DNA from 2 places in the Hydrogenophaga defluvii genome. Region 2 is predicted to be linked to the other one. Evidence: predicted binding sites of a transcription regulator. Region 2 holds the regulator's gene; the other holds the start of a gene.

Region 1 (7,374 bases), on a different contig from region 2:
TCGGCGCATCCTCTTCTCGGGCGACCTGGGCCGCCCCGACGATCTGCTGATGAAACCGCCCGAGGCAGCACCTGCCGCCGACACGGTGCTGATCGAATCGACTTACGGCGACCGCGAGCACCCCAAGGAAGACGTGGTGGCCGAGCTGGGCCCCGCATTGGCACGGGTGGCCGCACGCGGTGGCACCGCCGTGGTGCCGGTGTTTGCGGTGGGCCGCGCGCAGGCGCTGCTCCATGCCATTGCCGAGTTGAAGGCGCGCCACGCCATCCCACCCTCGCTGCCCATCTACCTTGATAGCCCCATGGCCATCCACACCACCGAGCTGTTCCAGCACCACCTGGGCGAACACCGGCTGGACGCCGCGCAATGCCGGGCCATGGGCCACGCGGCACACTTCACGGTCACGCCCGACCAGTCGCGCGCGATTGCGATGAACCACGGTCCCAAGGTGGTGTTGGCGGCCAGTGGCATGGCCACCGGCGGGCGGGTGCTGCACCACCTGGCGCAGTACCTGGGGGACCACCGCCACATGGTCATCCTCACCGGCTACCAGGCGCCGGGCACACGAGGTGCCACGCTGGCTGCAGGCGGCACCCACCTGCGCCTGCATGGCCAGGACATACCGGTGCGGGCCGACGTGGTGCAACTGCAAAGCGCCTCGGCCCATGCGGATGCTGGCCAACTCATGGCCTGGCTGCGCACCCTGCCCAGCCGTCCACATCAGGTGTTTGTGGTGCACGGCGACCCCGAGGCCTCGGACGCGCTGCGCCTGCGCATCGAAAAGGAACTGCGCTGGCCAGCCATGGTGCCGGAGCACGGGGCCACCTGGCCTGCCTGAACCACCGCTTTCCGCCCGAAATGTTTCGGGAAAGTGTTCAAAATCGTCACAAATTTGACGTTTCAACGGAGAAAGATCAAAGAAAATCAAGGCAAGACGGGTTTACCCGCGGTTCACGAGGTCAGGGAGAAAAAAATGAAAAGAACAAGCGTCTTGCTTGCTTGCGCAGCACTGAACGTGGCCCCCGTGTGGGCACAGTCATCGCTCACGCTGTTTGGCGTCGCTGAGGCACAGGTCGGCAGTTGGCGCGGCGTGGTGGCGGCGCCGGTATCGCCCACCCAGCCGCTGGGCGCCACGCTGGCCGGCGAGCGATCCACCGGCCTCATCCCCTACGGCATCAACGCTTCGCGCATCGGTTTTCGCGGTATGGAAGACCTGGGCCAGGGTGTCAAGGTCGGTTTTGTTTTGGAGAACCAACTGTCGCTGGACACCGGGGCCACACCCGCCCGCGCGTTTCACCGGCAGGCCAACCTGGGCGTGACTGGCCCATGGGGCCAACTGCGCCTGGGTCGGGTCTACACACCCTGGAACGACGTGGCCTCGAACTCGGCCGTGGGTTATGGGGACACCTACGACCCCTATGTTCGCACCTGGCGTATCGGCGGGCCCAGCCCGCTGGGCTCGCAAACGCCCACGCCTGATGGACAGCTCACCGGCTTGGCCGGCGCGTTGGGCCTCAACAACGACATGAACAGCCCGCAGCAGTACACCCATGTGCGCATGGACAAGTCCCTGCGGTACGACGCGCCCAGCTGGGGCGGCATCACGGTCTCGGCTCAGGTGGGCATGCTGGACCCCAGCGGCAAGACGGTGTCGGCACAAAGTTACGCCCTAGTGTACGACGCCAGCCCGTGGCGCGCCGGCCTGGGCTACTACCTCCAAGGCACGCTCAGCACCTACGACACGGCCACGGGCCGGCACAACCCCGCAGCGGCACGCCGGGGCCAACTGGACACGGTGACCCTGGCCCTCAACCGCGACTTCGGCGGCGCCAAGCTCTGGGCCATGTTGGGCCAATCGCGCTACGACCAGTTTGTGCTCTCACAACGCGCCAAGTCGCGCGAATGGTCTGTGGGTGTGACCGTGCCATGGGGCAGCAGTTGGCTGCTCAAGGCCAGCGTCGCGGGCAGCGACAGCCCACAACTGCAGGGCCGAGACATCGGCGTGGGCACCGAGTTGCACCACCTCCTGTCCAAGGCCACCACCGCCTATGGCGCCTTCAGCGTCAACCACTACGGCGAGCTGTTGCATGGGCAGGCAGAGCGCAAGGCGTCCATCTTTGCGCTGGGACTGCGGCACATGTATTGACTTGCGCCTGAACAACAACGATCTGCTTACGGAACCGTCACATGCCACTTCACCGACTCATGCGCTGGACACTGATGTGTCTGCTGGGTGCTGCCCCTCTGCTCCCGCCGGTTGTCCACGGCGCCGAACTCAGCTTCTGGAGCTGGCGCGTAGAAGACAAAGCCTTTTACGAACAGGTCGCCCAACAATACAAGGCGAAAACCGGTGACGACGTCAGGTTCACCGCCCACGAGAACAGCGACTACCCCACCGTTCTGTCGGCCGCGCTGGCCGCCGGCAACGGACCCGACATCATCCATGCCCGCGCCTATGGTGGCCTCTCCAGCCTGGCCGATGCCGGCCACTTGTTGCCGCTGACCCCTGCTCAGATCCCCGCCCTGGCGCGCATGAGCGATGGTCTGCTGGCGGGGGCCGCCGGGTACAAGCCGCCCCACGACAAGGTGTTGTACGGTGTGCCTTTTGCCACCCAATCGCTGGGCATCTACGTCAACAAAACCTTGTTGGCCGCACACGGCATCACCACCCTGCCCCGCACCTGGGGCGAGTTCAAGGCGATTTGCCAGCAGCTCAAGGCCAAAGGCGTGAATGCCCTGGCCAATGGCATCAAAGACGCGCCGGTGTTGGAGCAGATGTTTGGTGTGGTGGGGCCAGGTTTCTACGGCGGCACACCGTTTTTCAAGGATGTGATGGCGGTACGCAAACACTTCACCGCCCCCGAATTCGTGCGCGCCATTGAAGAGGTGGTGTCACTGCGCGCGTTCATGCCACCCAACGCACCCACCATCGCCGAAAACGAAGCCCGGGCGCTGTTCGCGATGGGGGAAGCCGCATTTTTCATGAGCGGCACCTGGAACATTGAAACCATCAAGGCCTTGAACGCCAACATCGTGTTCGACTTCGTGGCAGCACCACCGGTCAGGCCCGGCGCAGCCACCTGGATGTCCACCTTCGCCGACGGCAACTACGCGGTCAATGCCCACAGCAAAAACCGCGACGCTGCCCTGCGTTTTGTTCGATACCTCGCCAGCAAGGAATACGGTCAGCAGTTCAGCGATCAGTTGCGGCAGATGTCGGCGGTCCCGGGTGTGTTTCCGAGCGATCCGCTGCTGGCCCAGATCAGCCGTGCCAGCCAGCAGCAAGGCACGCCATTCATCATGCTCGTGGGCTTTCGCTACCAGGACCCCAACGGCTCGGTGATGCTGCGTGATGGGCTGCAGAGGCTCATGCAAGGTCAAGGCACGGCCCTGGCGCTGGCCAACGCGTTGCAGTCCGGGTTGAGCGCGTGGCACCCGCCGTTCCAGAAAGAGTCGATACGCTGACGCTGTGGCCGCGCCTCAGAACAACGGCATCTGCCCGGTCACCCCCGGGGGACGAAACCGCGAACCGTCGAGGCTGTGTCGCTCGCGGTTGAGGCCCAGGCGGCGGCAGGCCTTCTCAAACCGCTGGTGGATAAGGTCGGCCCAGATGCCCTGTCCCCGCATGCGGGTGGCAAAGTCGGCCGTGTAGTCTTTGCCGCCGCGCATGTCCTGGATGCGCGCCATCACCCGGTCGGCGCGCAGCGGGTGGTGCACCTGCAGCCACTCGCGGAACAGCGGCGCCACCTCCCACGGCAGGCGAACCACCTGGTAAAAGGCACGGTCGGCGCCGGCATCGCGGGCTGCGGCAAGCACCTGTTCCATGTCTTCGTTGATGAACGGAATCTGCGGCGACACACTCACCCCCACCGGAATGCCGGCATCGACCAGCGTGCGGATGGTGCGCAGGCGGCGGTGAGGCGCGGCGGCACGGGGTTCCAGCGTGCGGGCCAGCGCGGCATCCAGCGTGGTGATGGTGACGTAGACCGACGCCAGGCGCTGCGCGGCCATCGGCGCCAGCACATCCAGATCACGCTCCACGCCGCTGGACTTGGTGATGATGGCCAGCGGGTGCTGCGCTTCTTGCAGCACCTCCAAGACCGAGCGGGTCAAGCGCAGCTCGCGCTCCACCGGCTGGTAGGCATCGGTCACCGTGCCCACGCCTATCGGTTCGGGCCGGTGGCCGGGTTTGCCCAAGTCATGGCGCAGCCGTTGGGCAATGTTGCGTTTGGCGATGATCTTGGTCTCAAAGTCCAAGCCGGGCGAGAGGTTGAGGTAACTGTGTGTGGGCCGTGCATAGCAATAAATGCAGCCGTGTTCGCAACCTCTGTATGGGTTGATGGACTGGGTGAATGGCACATCGGGCGAGGTGTTGCGGCTGATGGCGCTGCGGGCCAGTTCGTCGGTCACCTGGGTGGCCGGCATACCTTGTGCGGCTGCGTCGGATTCGTCCAGCGTGCCCCAGCCATCGTCGAACCCGGCGCGCTCGTCCACGGAAAAACGGTGCGCCAACCGGGAAGCGGCGCCGCGCCCCTTGATGGCGTGCACTGGGATGCGGACATCTGACACGGTGAGCGGCCTCAACACTACTGTTTAAAACATCAGTATTCCACAAGTACGCCCACCACAAAAGCAAAACGCGCCCAACGGCGCGTTTTGCATCAGATGCAGACGGTGTTCAAGCCGAGCAGATGCGCGCCTTGGCCTCGGCGTATTCGCGCTTGAAGCGGGCCACCAAATCGGCGGCGGGCATCACTTCACGGATGGCACCAATGCCCTGGCCGCAGCCCCAGATGTCCTTCCAGGCTTTGGCGGCATTGGCGCCTTCGCCCGTGCTGAAGTTCATCTTGCTGGGGTCACTGTCGGGCAGCTTGTCGGGGTCCATGCCGGCGTTGCGGATGCTGCCCTTGAGGTAGTTGCCGTGGATGCCGGTGTAGAAGTTGCTGTAAACGATGTCGTCCGAATTGCTCTCGGTGATCATCTGTTTGTAGCCATCCACTGCACGCGCTTCTTCGGTGGCAATGAAGGCCGAACCGATGTAGGCAAAGTCAGCCCCCATGGCCTGCGCCGCCAGGATGGCGCCGCCGGAGGCAATGGAACCCGACAAGGCCACCGGGCCGTCGAACCACTCGCGGATTTCCTGCACCATGGCAAACGGGCTTTTCACGCTGGCGTGGCCACCGGCACCTGCCGCCACCGGGATGAGACCGTCGGCGCCTTTCTCGATGGCCTTGCGCGCGAACACGTTGTTGATCACGTCATGCAAGACCACACCGCCCCACGAATGCACGGCTTGGTTCACGTCTTCGCGCGCCCCCAGGCTGGTGATGACGATGGGCACCTTGTATTTGGCGCAGACCTGCATGTCGTGCTCCAGCCGGTCGTTGCTCTTGTGCACGATCTGGTTGATGGCAAAAGGCGCCGCCGGGTTGTCGGGGTTGGCCTTGTCGTGCGCGGCCAGGGCTTCGGTGATTTCAGCCAACCAGTCTTCCAGCTGGGCAGCCGGTCGGGCATTGAGCGCGGGCATGGAGCCCACCACCCCGGCCTTGCACTGGGCAATCACCAGCTTGGGGTTGCTGATGATGAACAGTGGTGAACCGATGACGGGGAACTTGATTTTCTGCAGGACCGGGGGCAGTTTGGACATGGTGTCTCCGTGGGAATGTTGTCTGTGATTCTGGCGGTGACCGTGCGCCCCACCCTGTCGCCGCAGCTACAGGGTAGGCGGCGTCTCAGCCTCAGAAGGCTTCCAGTGCCATCTCGGTCACGCCCGCAGCACCTTCGACGATGCTGTCGCGCACGCCCGGGGCGCGGCTCAGGACGTGGTCGGCGTAGAAACGCGCGGTGGTGATCTTGGCCTGCATGAAGGCCACATCCTCCCCGGCAGCCACCTTCTGCTCGGCCACCAGCAGCGCACGTGCCATTTGCCAGCCCGCCATCACATTGCCCGCCAGCATCAGGTAGGGCACGCTGCCGGCAAACACGGCGTTGGGATCGGCCTTGGTGTGGCCGGCCACAAACTTCACCGCGTCTTCAAAGGCCAGGCGTGCGGCCGTCAGGCGCTTGAGCACCGCCTGTGCGTGCGCGCTGCCGCTTCGGGCCAGCTCGGCCTCGGTGGTGGTGATCTGCTGCGCGATGGCCAACGCCGTCTGGCCGCCGTCGCGCGATGTCTTGCGCCCCACCAGGTCATTGGCCTGGATAGCGGTTGTGCCTTCGTAGATGGTCAGGATCTTGGCATCGCGGTAGTACTGCGCCGCACCGGTCTCCTCAATGAAGCCCATGCCGCCGTGCACCTGCACGCCCAGCGAGGTGACTTCCAGGCTCATCTCGGTGCTGTAGCCCTTGACCAGCGGCACCATGAACTCGTAGAAGGCCTGGTTTTGCTTGCGCACCTCGGCGTCGGGGTGGTGGTGCGAGGCGTCGTAGGCGGCGGCGGCAGTGAGCGCCATGGCGCGGCAGCCTTCGGTCAGTGCGCGCATGGTCATCAACATGCGCTTCACATCGGGGTGGTGGATGATGGGTGCGGCGGTGTTCAGGCTGCCATCCACCGGGCGGCTTTGTACGCGATCACGTGCGTAACCCACAGCCTTTTGGTAAGCGCGCTCGGCAATGGCCACGCCCTGCATGCCCACCGCGTAACGGGCCGCGTTCATCATGATGAACATGTATTCGAGGCCGCGGTTTTCCTGGCCCACCAGGTAACCGACAGCGCCGCCGTGGTCACCGTACTGCAGCACGGCGGTGGGGCTGGCCTTGATGCCCATCTTGTGTTCGATGCTCACGCAGTGCACGTCGTTGCGCGCACCCAGGCTGCCGTCGGGGTTCACGAGGAACTTGGGCACAACAAACAGGCTGATGCCCTTGACGCCTTCGGGCGCCCCGGTCACACGGGCGAGCACGAGGTGGACGATGTTCTCGGCCATGTCGTGTTCACCGTAGGTGATGAAGATCTTGGTGCCGAAGACCTTGTAGGTGCCGTCCGGCTGGGGTTCGGCCCGGCTGCGCACGGCGGCCAGATCGCTGCCAGCCTGCGGCTCGGTCAGGTTCATGGTGCCGGTCCACTGGCCGCTGATGAGCTTTTCCAGGTAAGTGGCCTTGAGCTCATCGCTGCCGGCGGTCAACAGGGCTTCAATGGCGCCATCGGTCAGCAGCGGGCACAGCGCAAAGCTCATGTTGGCGCTGTTGAGCATTTCGGTGCAGGCCGCACCAATGGTCTTGGGCAGGCCTTGGCCGCCAAAATCCACCGGGTGCTGCAGGCCTTGCCAGCCGCCTTCGCCGTACTGTTTGAAGGCATCCTTGAAGCCCGGGGTGGTGCTGACTTTGCCGTCGTGGAAGGACGAGGGGTATTTGTCACCCTCCCAGTTCAAGGGCGAA
Region 2 (7,374 bases):
CCTGGCGGCCTTGCTGAACTCGCAACCCATGGGTTTTTACAGCCCCTCGCAACTGGTGCAAGACGCCCAGCGCCACGGTGTGGAGGTGCGGCCGGTGGACGTGTGTGTGAGCGGTTGGGACAGCGTGCTGGAGCCTGCTTCTGCCGACCCCTCACAGCCTGCGGTGCGCCTGGGCCTCTCCCTGGTCAAAGGGCTGTCGCTGGAAGTCAGTCAGCGCATCACCGAGGCCCGTGCCCAGGCCATGCCAAGCGATGTGCAAGACCTGGCGCAGCGCGCCCGGCTCGACGCCGCCGATCTCAAAGCCCTGGCCGGTGCCGACGCCCTGGCCAGCCTGGCCGGCCACCGCCGCCAGCAGGTGTGGGCCGCCAGCGCCTTGCACACCGCTCCGGCCCTGCTGCGCGGGGCGCCGGTGCACGAGCCCACACTGGTTTTGCCCCAGGCCACCGAGGGCGAAGCCGTGGTGCACGACTACGCCAGCCTGGGCCTCACGCTGCGCCAACACCCCTTGGCCTTGCTGCGCCCGCAGCTCGCCGACCAGCGTTTGCGCACCGCCGCCGAACTTCGTGATGCGCCCGACGGCCGCCTGGTGCGCGCCTGTGGCCTGGTCACCACCCGCCAGCGCCCGGGCACCGCCAAAGGCGTGGTCTTCGTCACGCTGGAAGACGAGACCGGCACCGTGCAGGTCATCGTCTGGAAAGCTTTGCGCGAACGCCAGCGCGCCGCCTTACTGCAGTCCCATTTGCTGGCGGTTTATGGCCGCTGGCAGCGAACGGGGGAGGGCGAACACACGGTGATGCACCTCATCGCTCAGCACTTGGTGAACCTCTCGCCTTTGCTGGGCGGGCTGACAAGCAGCAGCCGGGATTTCCACTGACTCCTACACTGTGTGGCAGGAGACCCCATGGCCATCGTCCGCCTGCTGCCCCACCACGCCCCCGCCTACCGCGCGCTCATGCTCGACGCCTACGCACGCCATCCCGATGCCTTCACCTCCAGCGTGGATGAGCGTGCAGCCTTGCCGCTGGCTTGGTGGGAGGCGCGCCTCGCACAGACGCCCGATGCCGCCGAAGCCGTGTGGGCCAGCATGGCGGGCGACGCCATCCAGGGTGTGGCTGGCCTGTCGTTTGAGCGGCGCGAGAAAGTGCGCCACAAGGCCACGCTGTTCGGCATGTACGTCCACCCCGAACAGCGCGGCCAGGGCCTGGGGCGCCAACTCGTGGATGCCGCGCTGACCCACGCCCGCGTGTGCCCCCACATCGCCTTGGTGCAACTCACCGTGTCCGAAGGCAACGCCGGTGCCATCGCGCTGTACCGCGCAGCCGGCTTCGAGCCGTGGGGTTGTGAACCCCTGGCTGTTCGGGTCGGCGAGGGCTTTGTGCGCAAGTGGCACATGGGGTGTTCCCTGATCGGGCCGGAGCAATCTTGTGGATGAGGCCCGGCGCCAGCAGTTGGTGGCACTCGTACGCCAGAGCCCCGCGCTGATGCGGGCCTTGTCGGCAGGCCGCTCACTGGGTTTGCCGTCCTGGTGTATTGGTGCGGGCGTGGTGCGCAACCTCGTTTGGGACCACCTGCACGGCCGTGGTTTGGCCACCCCTTGCGATGACCTGGACCTGGTCTACTTCGACGCCAACGACCTGAGCCCCGCCACCGAAGCGCGGTTGCGCGAGCGGCTGTCCTCGTGTTGTCCCGGGCCGGTGTGGGACGTCACCAACCAGGCCGCGGTGCACTTGTGGTACGCGGCGAAGTTTGGTCAAGAGGTCGAGCCTTTGCCGTCACTGGTGGCCGGCTTGGCCACCTGGCCTGAAGTGGCCACCGCCGTGGGCGTATGCCTCACGCCCCAAGACCAGATTGACGTGCTCGCACCTTTCGGCCTGGACGACCTGTTCAACATGCACGTGCGCCACAACCCGGCCCGCGCCAGCGTCGAGGCCTACCGTCAGCGGGTGCGCGCCAAGCGCTTCGGGCAGCGTTGGCCCGGTGTGGTGGTGTTTGACGCCGAGAACTGAACCCCTTTGAGATGCCCATGGCCCCCCACACCTCCCCCGACATGCTGGCCTACTACGCCGCCCGCGCGCCCATTTACGACGCCGTGTACATGCGGCCGGAACGGCAGGACGACATCGCCTTTTTCCAGCGCCACATCCCCGAGCGTCTGGCCGGGCGGCGGGTGCTGGAGGTGGCGTGTGGCACGGGCTACTGGACGCCGGGCATCGCTGCCCGCGCCCAGTCTGTGGTGGCCACCGATGCAAACGAGGCGCCCATGGCCTTTGCCCGGCTGCGACCGGGCGCGGAAAACGTCCACTTTCGCCGGGCCAATGCCTATGACTTGCCACACGACCTGGGCCACTTTGACGGCGTGTTTGCCGGCCTGTGGTTTTCGCATGTGCCCATCGAGGCGCGCGTGGATTTTCTGGCAGGTCTGCACCGGCACCTGTTGCCAGGCGCCAGGGTGCTGCTGTTGGACAACACGGCCATTCAGTGCCGCGAGTTGCCGATTGTCGAAACCGACACACAGGGCAACACCTACCAGCACCGGCCGCTGCCCGATGGTTCGGTGCACCGGGTGCTGAAGAATTTCCCGATGGAGGCCGAACTGCGGGCCTTGCTGCCTGCGGGGTGCAAGCAGGTGGACTTCCTCCAGCGAGAGCACTTTTGGCTGCTGGCATACCAGCTGGGCTCGGCAGCTCCCCGCTAGGGTGCGCTGTCAGGCACCTTTGTGGTTGATGTGCCGCCTTTGGCTTTCAATTCCATCTTTTTCGATGAAAAGCGCTGTTTTTGTGCTTCCCTAGAAATGCAAAAGTGTTTTACATTTCGGTCGTCTGCATCTGGTGCCCCAAAGTGGGGCCGTGTGCAGATGCGGGACACAGGGCAAACACCACACAGTTGATGGCCCCATGTTCCGGTGGTGGGTTTGTGCATTCCATAACAAGACAAAAGGGAGGTCATCATGAACATGATGTCGAATGTTCGCGTTGCCACTCGGCTGACCGCCGGGTTTCTGATGGGCATCGTGCTGTTGTTGGTCCTGGGGGTGGGCAGTCTTTTTGCCCTGAGCAAAACCAACGAGGGTCTGGAGACGGTCTACAACGACCGCGTGGTGCCGCTGCAGACACTCAAACGCGTGGCCGACGCCTACGCCATCAACATCATCGACGCGGTCAACAAAGCCAACGCCGGTTTGCTGAAGGCGGAAGACGCGCTCAAGCTGGTGCAGGCAGCACGCCGCGACATCGACACCAGCTGGCGTGACTACGTGTCCACATCGCTCACGGCCGATGAAAAGCGTTTGGTGGGCGAGGCCGAAACCCTGTTCCGTCCGGCCAATGAGGCGGTGGCCCAGCTTGAGGCCGGCCTGCGTGGCATGAGCGGCACCGTGCGCGACCAGCTGGCCCAGTTTGACGGGCCGCTGTACCTGGCCATCGACCCCATAGGGGGCAAGGTGACCGAGCTGATCGACCTGCAGCTTCGAGTCGCTGCAGAAGTCAACCAGAGCGCGGCGACGCAGTACCAGTGGGTGCGCGCACTCACCCTCGGCTTGCTCGCGGTTGCGGTTCTGATGTCGGTGCTGGCGGCCGTGTGGATCACACGCTCCATCACCCAGCCCATTGCCCGTGCGGTGCGCCTGGCCGAGGCGGTGGCCGACGGCGACCTGACGATGCAGATCGAGGCCCACGGCAAAGACGAGCTGGCCGACCTCCTGCGGGCCTTGGGCGCCATGAACAACAGCCTGGTGCGGGTGGTCAGCGAGGTGCGGCTCAGCAGCGATTCCATCGCCACCGGCTCGGCCCAGATCGCGGCAGGCAATGCCGACCTGTCCTCGCGCACCGAAAACCAGGCCGCCAACCTGGAGGAGTCCGCCGCCTCCATGGAGGAGATCACGGCGACCGTGCACCAAAACGCCGAAACCGCGCGCCAGGCCAGCCAGCTGGCCTCGGCCGCCAGCGAAGCCGCCGCCCGGGGTGGCCAGGTGGTGGGGCAGGTGGTGTCTACCATGCAGGAGATTTCGGCCAGCAGCCAGAAAATCGCCGACATCATCGGTGTGATCGACGGCATCGCTTTCCAGACCAACATCCTGGCGCTGAACGCAGCGGTGGAGGCCGCCCGTGCGGGTGAACAGGGCCGGGGTTTTGCGGTGGTGGCCGGTGAGGTGCGCAACCTGGCACAGCGCAGCGCTTCTGCCGCCAAAGAAATCAAGACCCTCATCACCGCCAGCGTTGAACGCGTGCAGCAGGGCTCTCAGCTGGTGGGGCAGGCCGGAGAAAGTGTGGGTGACACGGCGGTTCAGGTCCGGCGTGTGACGGGGCTCATCAACGAGATATCGGCCGCCGGCAGCGAACAGTCCACCGGCATCAGCCAGGTGGGCGAGGCCTTGCAGGAGCTCGACCAGGTGACGCAGCAAAACGCCGCGCTGGTGGAAGAGAGCGCGGCCGCCGCCGAGAGCCTCAAACTGCAGGCCGCTCGGCTGGCCGAGCTGGTGGGCGTGTTCAGGCTGAGGGGCTCAGGCGCTTGAGCCGTCGCGGATCAGACCGACCATCACGCCTTCAATCTCGAACGCGTCGTTTGGCCCCACCACCAGGGGCTGAAAGTCGGGGTTGGCCGGATGCAGCTCGATGTGGCCGCGCAGGCGCACCAGGCGTTTGACGGTCACTTCGTCGCCCAGCCGCGCCACCACGATCTGGTGGTGCAGTGCCTCGCGTGTGCTGTGCACGGCCAGCAGGTCGCCGTCCCAAATGCCCGCATCGCGCATGGACAGACCGCGCACACGCAGCAGGTAGTCGGGCCGGCGGCTGAACAGGCGCTGCTCGACCGTGAAGCGGCTTTCCACATGGGCCTGCGCCAGGATGGGCGCGCCAGCGGCCACGCGGCCGATGAGGGGCAGGGTGAGCTGCTGCAACTCGGGCAGGGCCAACGGCATCTGCCGGGCCAAGGGGTGGCTGCCGGTGCGCAGCCGTATGCCACGCGAGGTGTTGCCCACCAGCTCGATCACGCCCTTGCGGGCCAGGGCGCGCAGATGCTCTTCGGCCGCGTTGGCCGACTTGAAGCCGAAGGCGGTGGCGATCTCGGCCCGGGTGGGCGGCGCGCCTGTGTCGGCCATCGTGGTCTCGATCAGCGTCAGGATGTCTTGCTGGCGGGCGGTGAGCTTGACCGGTTCGTTCATGGGGGCGTGACTCCAATGTGTCGCAACTGTATTCCTATACAGCGCTTTCCCATGATAACTTGCGCGTTTTGACTTCAGCCACACACGAGACAACCATGAGCGACATCCTCGTCCACACCGAAGACGGCATTTGCACCATCACCTTCAACCGCGCCGACAAGAAAAACTCCATCACCGCCGCCATGTACGCGGCCTTGGCCGACGCCCTGGCCGCCGCACAAGACGACGCGGCCGTGCGTGTGGTGGTGTTCCAGGGCCACGAAGCGGTGTTCAGCGCCGGCAACGACATCGCCGACTTCCTGAACACGCCCCCCACGTCCGACGACGCGCCCGTGTTCCGCTTCTTGCGCGGCATCGCCCAGTTTCCCAAGCCGGTGATTGCTGCCGTGTGTGGCCCGGCCGTGGGCATCGGCACCACCATGCTGTTCCACTGCGACCTGGTGTACGCGGGCGACAACGCCGCCTTTGCCATGCCTTTCGTCAACCTCGGCCTGTGCCCCGAGGCCGCTTCCAGCCTGCTGGTGCCGCAGATGATGGGTTACCACCGCGCCGCCGAGGCCCTGCTGCTGGGCGAGCCCTTCATGGCCGAGGCCGCACTCGAAGTGGGCCTGGTCAACAAGGTGCTGCCTCCCTCCGAAGCCACCAACTACGCGCAAGCTGTGGCGCGCAAGCTGGCCGCCAAGCCCATGAGCGCGCTGCTGCAGACCAAACAGCTCATGAAAAAAGGCCAGACCGCGCTCGTGCTGGCGCAGATGAACGAAGAAGCCGCTCACTTTGGCCGCATGCTGCGCGAACCCGCCGCACGCGAGGCCTTTGGCGCCTTCATGGAAAAGCGCAAGCCCGATTTCTCCAAGCTCTGAGCCCTGCGCATGAGCGATGCCCTGGCGCGCGCGCGCTCGCATTTTCTGCAAGGCGTTGAACGCTTCGAGCAAGGCCGCCTGGACGACGCCGGGCAGGCCTTCGAAGCCGCGCTGGCGCTGGCGCCCGGCCGCCCTTCGGTGCTGAGCAACCTGGGCCTCACCCGCTTTCACCAGGGCCGTTTTGAAGACGCGGCCGCCCACCTGCGGGCCGCCGCACAGGCCGACCCCAACGAGCCCAGCACCTGGGTGGCGCTGGCGCGGTGCCTGGGGCAACTTGGTGAGCCTGCCGAGGCGCTGGATGCCTTGACCCGGGCGCTGGCCCTGGACGAGGGCATCGCCGAGGCCTGGTCGCTGCGGGGCAACCTGCTGCGCGAGGCGCGCCGCCTGCCCGAGGCGGCCCAGTGTTTCGAGCGCGCCCTGGCGCTGGGTGCAGACCCCGAGTTGCACCGCTATTTCCTCGCCGCCGTCACCGGGGGCGAGGCGCCCGATCGACCGCCGCGTGCCTACGTCGAAACCCTGTTCGACGACTATGCCGACAGCTTCCAGCAACACCTCGTGGCATCGCTGCGCTACCAGGGCCCCCAGCGCTTGGTGCAACTGCTGCAAGCCCAGGGCGTGGCGCGTTTTGACGCGGCGCTGGACCTGGGCTGTGGCACCGGCCTGTGTGGCGCTTTGTTGCGCCCCTGCTGTGACTCGCTGACCGGGGTGGATTTGTCCGAGCGCATGGTCACGCAGGCCCGCGCCAGCGGCCACTACGACGCGCTGCAACACGCCGACGTGGTCGATGCCCTGAACGGCGCACTGCAACGCTTCGATCTGGTGATCGCGGCCGACGTGTTCATCTACGTGGGCCGGCTGGAGGCGGTGTTCGAAGGCGTGGCCAAAGTGCTGCGCCCCGGAGGCTGGCTGGCCTTCACGGTCGAGCGCGCGCCCGATGAGCATGATGTGTTGCTGTTGCCCAGCCTGCGTCACGCGCATTCGGCGCCCTACCTGAGCCGCCTGGCCCAGGCGCATGGCCTGCAACTGCGGGTGCTGCAAGAAGCGCCCATCCGCGAAGACCAGGGCCAACCGGTGCCGGGTTGGTACGTGCTGATGCAGGCGGGTTGACCTATTGGGAGGGCGCAAGCCATGAGCTACATGTTGTTGATCGTTGAACCCGTGGGCCAACGCGCCACACGCACCGAAGCCGAAGGCCGCGCGGCCTACGCCGCCATGCAGCGTTTTGGCGAAGCCATCGCCGCCAAGGGCCAGCTCAAGGCGGTGGAGTCGCTATCGTCGCAAGACACCGCTGTGCGCGTCAGCCACAGCAGCGGACGCGCCCAGGCGCTGGACGGCCCGTTTGCCGAGGCCAAAGAA

Evidence for each region. The regulator LexA, encoded in region 2, represses DNA repair genes until DNA is damaged. The targets are predictions, from matches to a motif close to ACTGTATNNNNATACAGT.
Region 1: the regulator LexA is predicted to act here: its motif matches at 4,589-4,606, upstream of ACFQU0_RS16050 (PA0069 family radical SAM protein).

The regions. Positions count from the first base shown of each region.
Region 1 is NZ_JBHTBZ010000048.1:28,688-36,061, forward strand. Features, by position in the region: gene ACFQU0_RS16035 (MBL fold metallo-hydrolase RNA specificity domain-containing protein) at 1-838, shown strand, start outside; gene ACFQU0_RS16040 (porin) at 974-2,146, shown strand; gene ACFQU0_RS16045 (ABC transporter substrate-binding protein) at 2,188-3,465, shown strand; gene ACFQU0_RS16050 (PA0069 family radical SAM protein) at 3,481-4,569, opposite strand; gene ACFQU0_RS16055 (NAD(P)H-dependent flavin oxidoreductase) at 4,679-5,647, opposite strand; gene ACFQU0_RS16060 (acyl-CoA dehydrogenase) at 5,739-7,374, opposite strand, start outside.
Region 2 is NZ_JBHTBZ010000040.1:4,576-11,949, forward strand. Features, by position in the region: gene ACFQU0_RS13490 (error-prone DNA polymerase) at 1-874, shown strand, start outside; gene ACFQU0_RS13495 (GNAT family N-acetyltransferase) at 902-1,432, shown strand; gene ACFQU0_RS13500 (nucleotidyltransferase family protein) at 1,425-2,006, shown strand; gene ACFQU0_RS13505 (class I SAM-dependent methyltransferase) at 2,024-2,695, shown strand; gene ACFQU0_RS13510 (methyl-accepting chemotaxis protein) at 2,948-4,510, shown strand; gene lexA (transcriptional repressor LexA) at 4,499-5,158, opposite strand; gene ACFQU0_RS13520 (enoyl-CoA hydratase) at 5,254-6,018, shown strand; gene ACFQU0_RS13525 (tetratricopeptide repeat protein) at 6,028-7,125, shown strand; gene ACFQU0_RS13530 (YciI family protein) at 7,147-7,374, shown strand, end outside.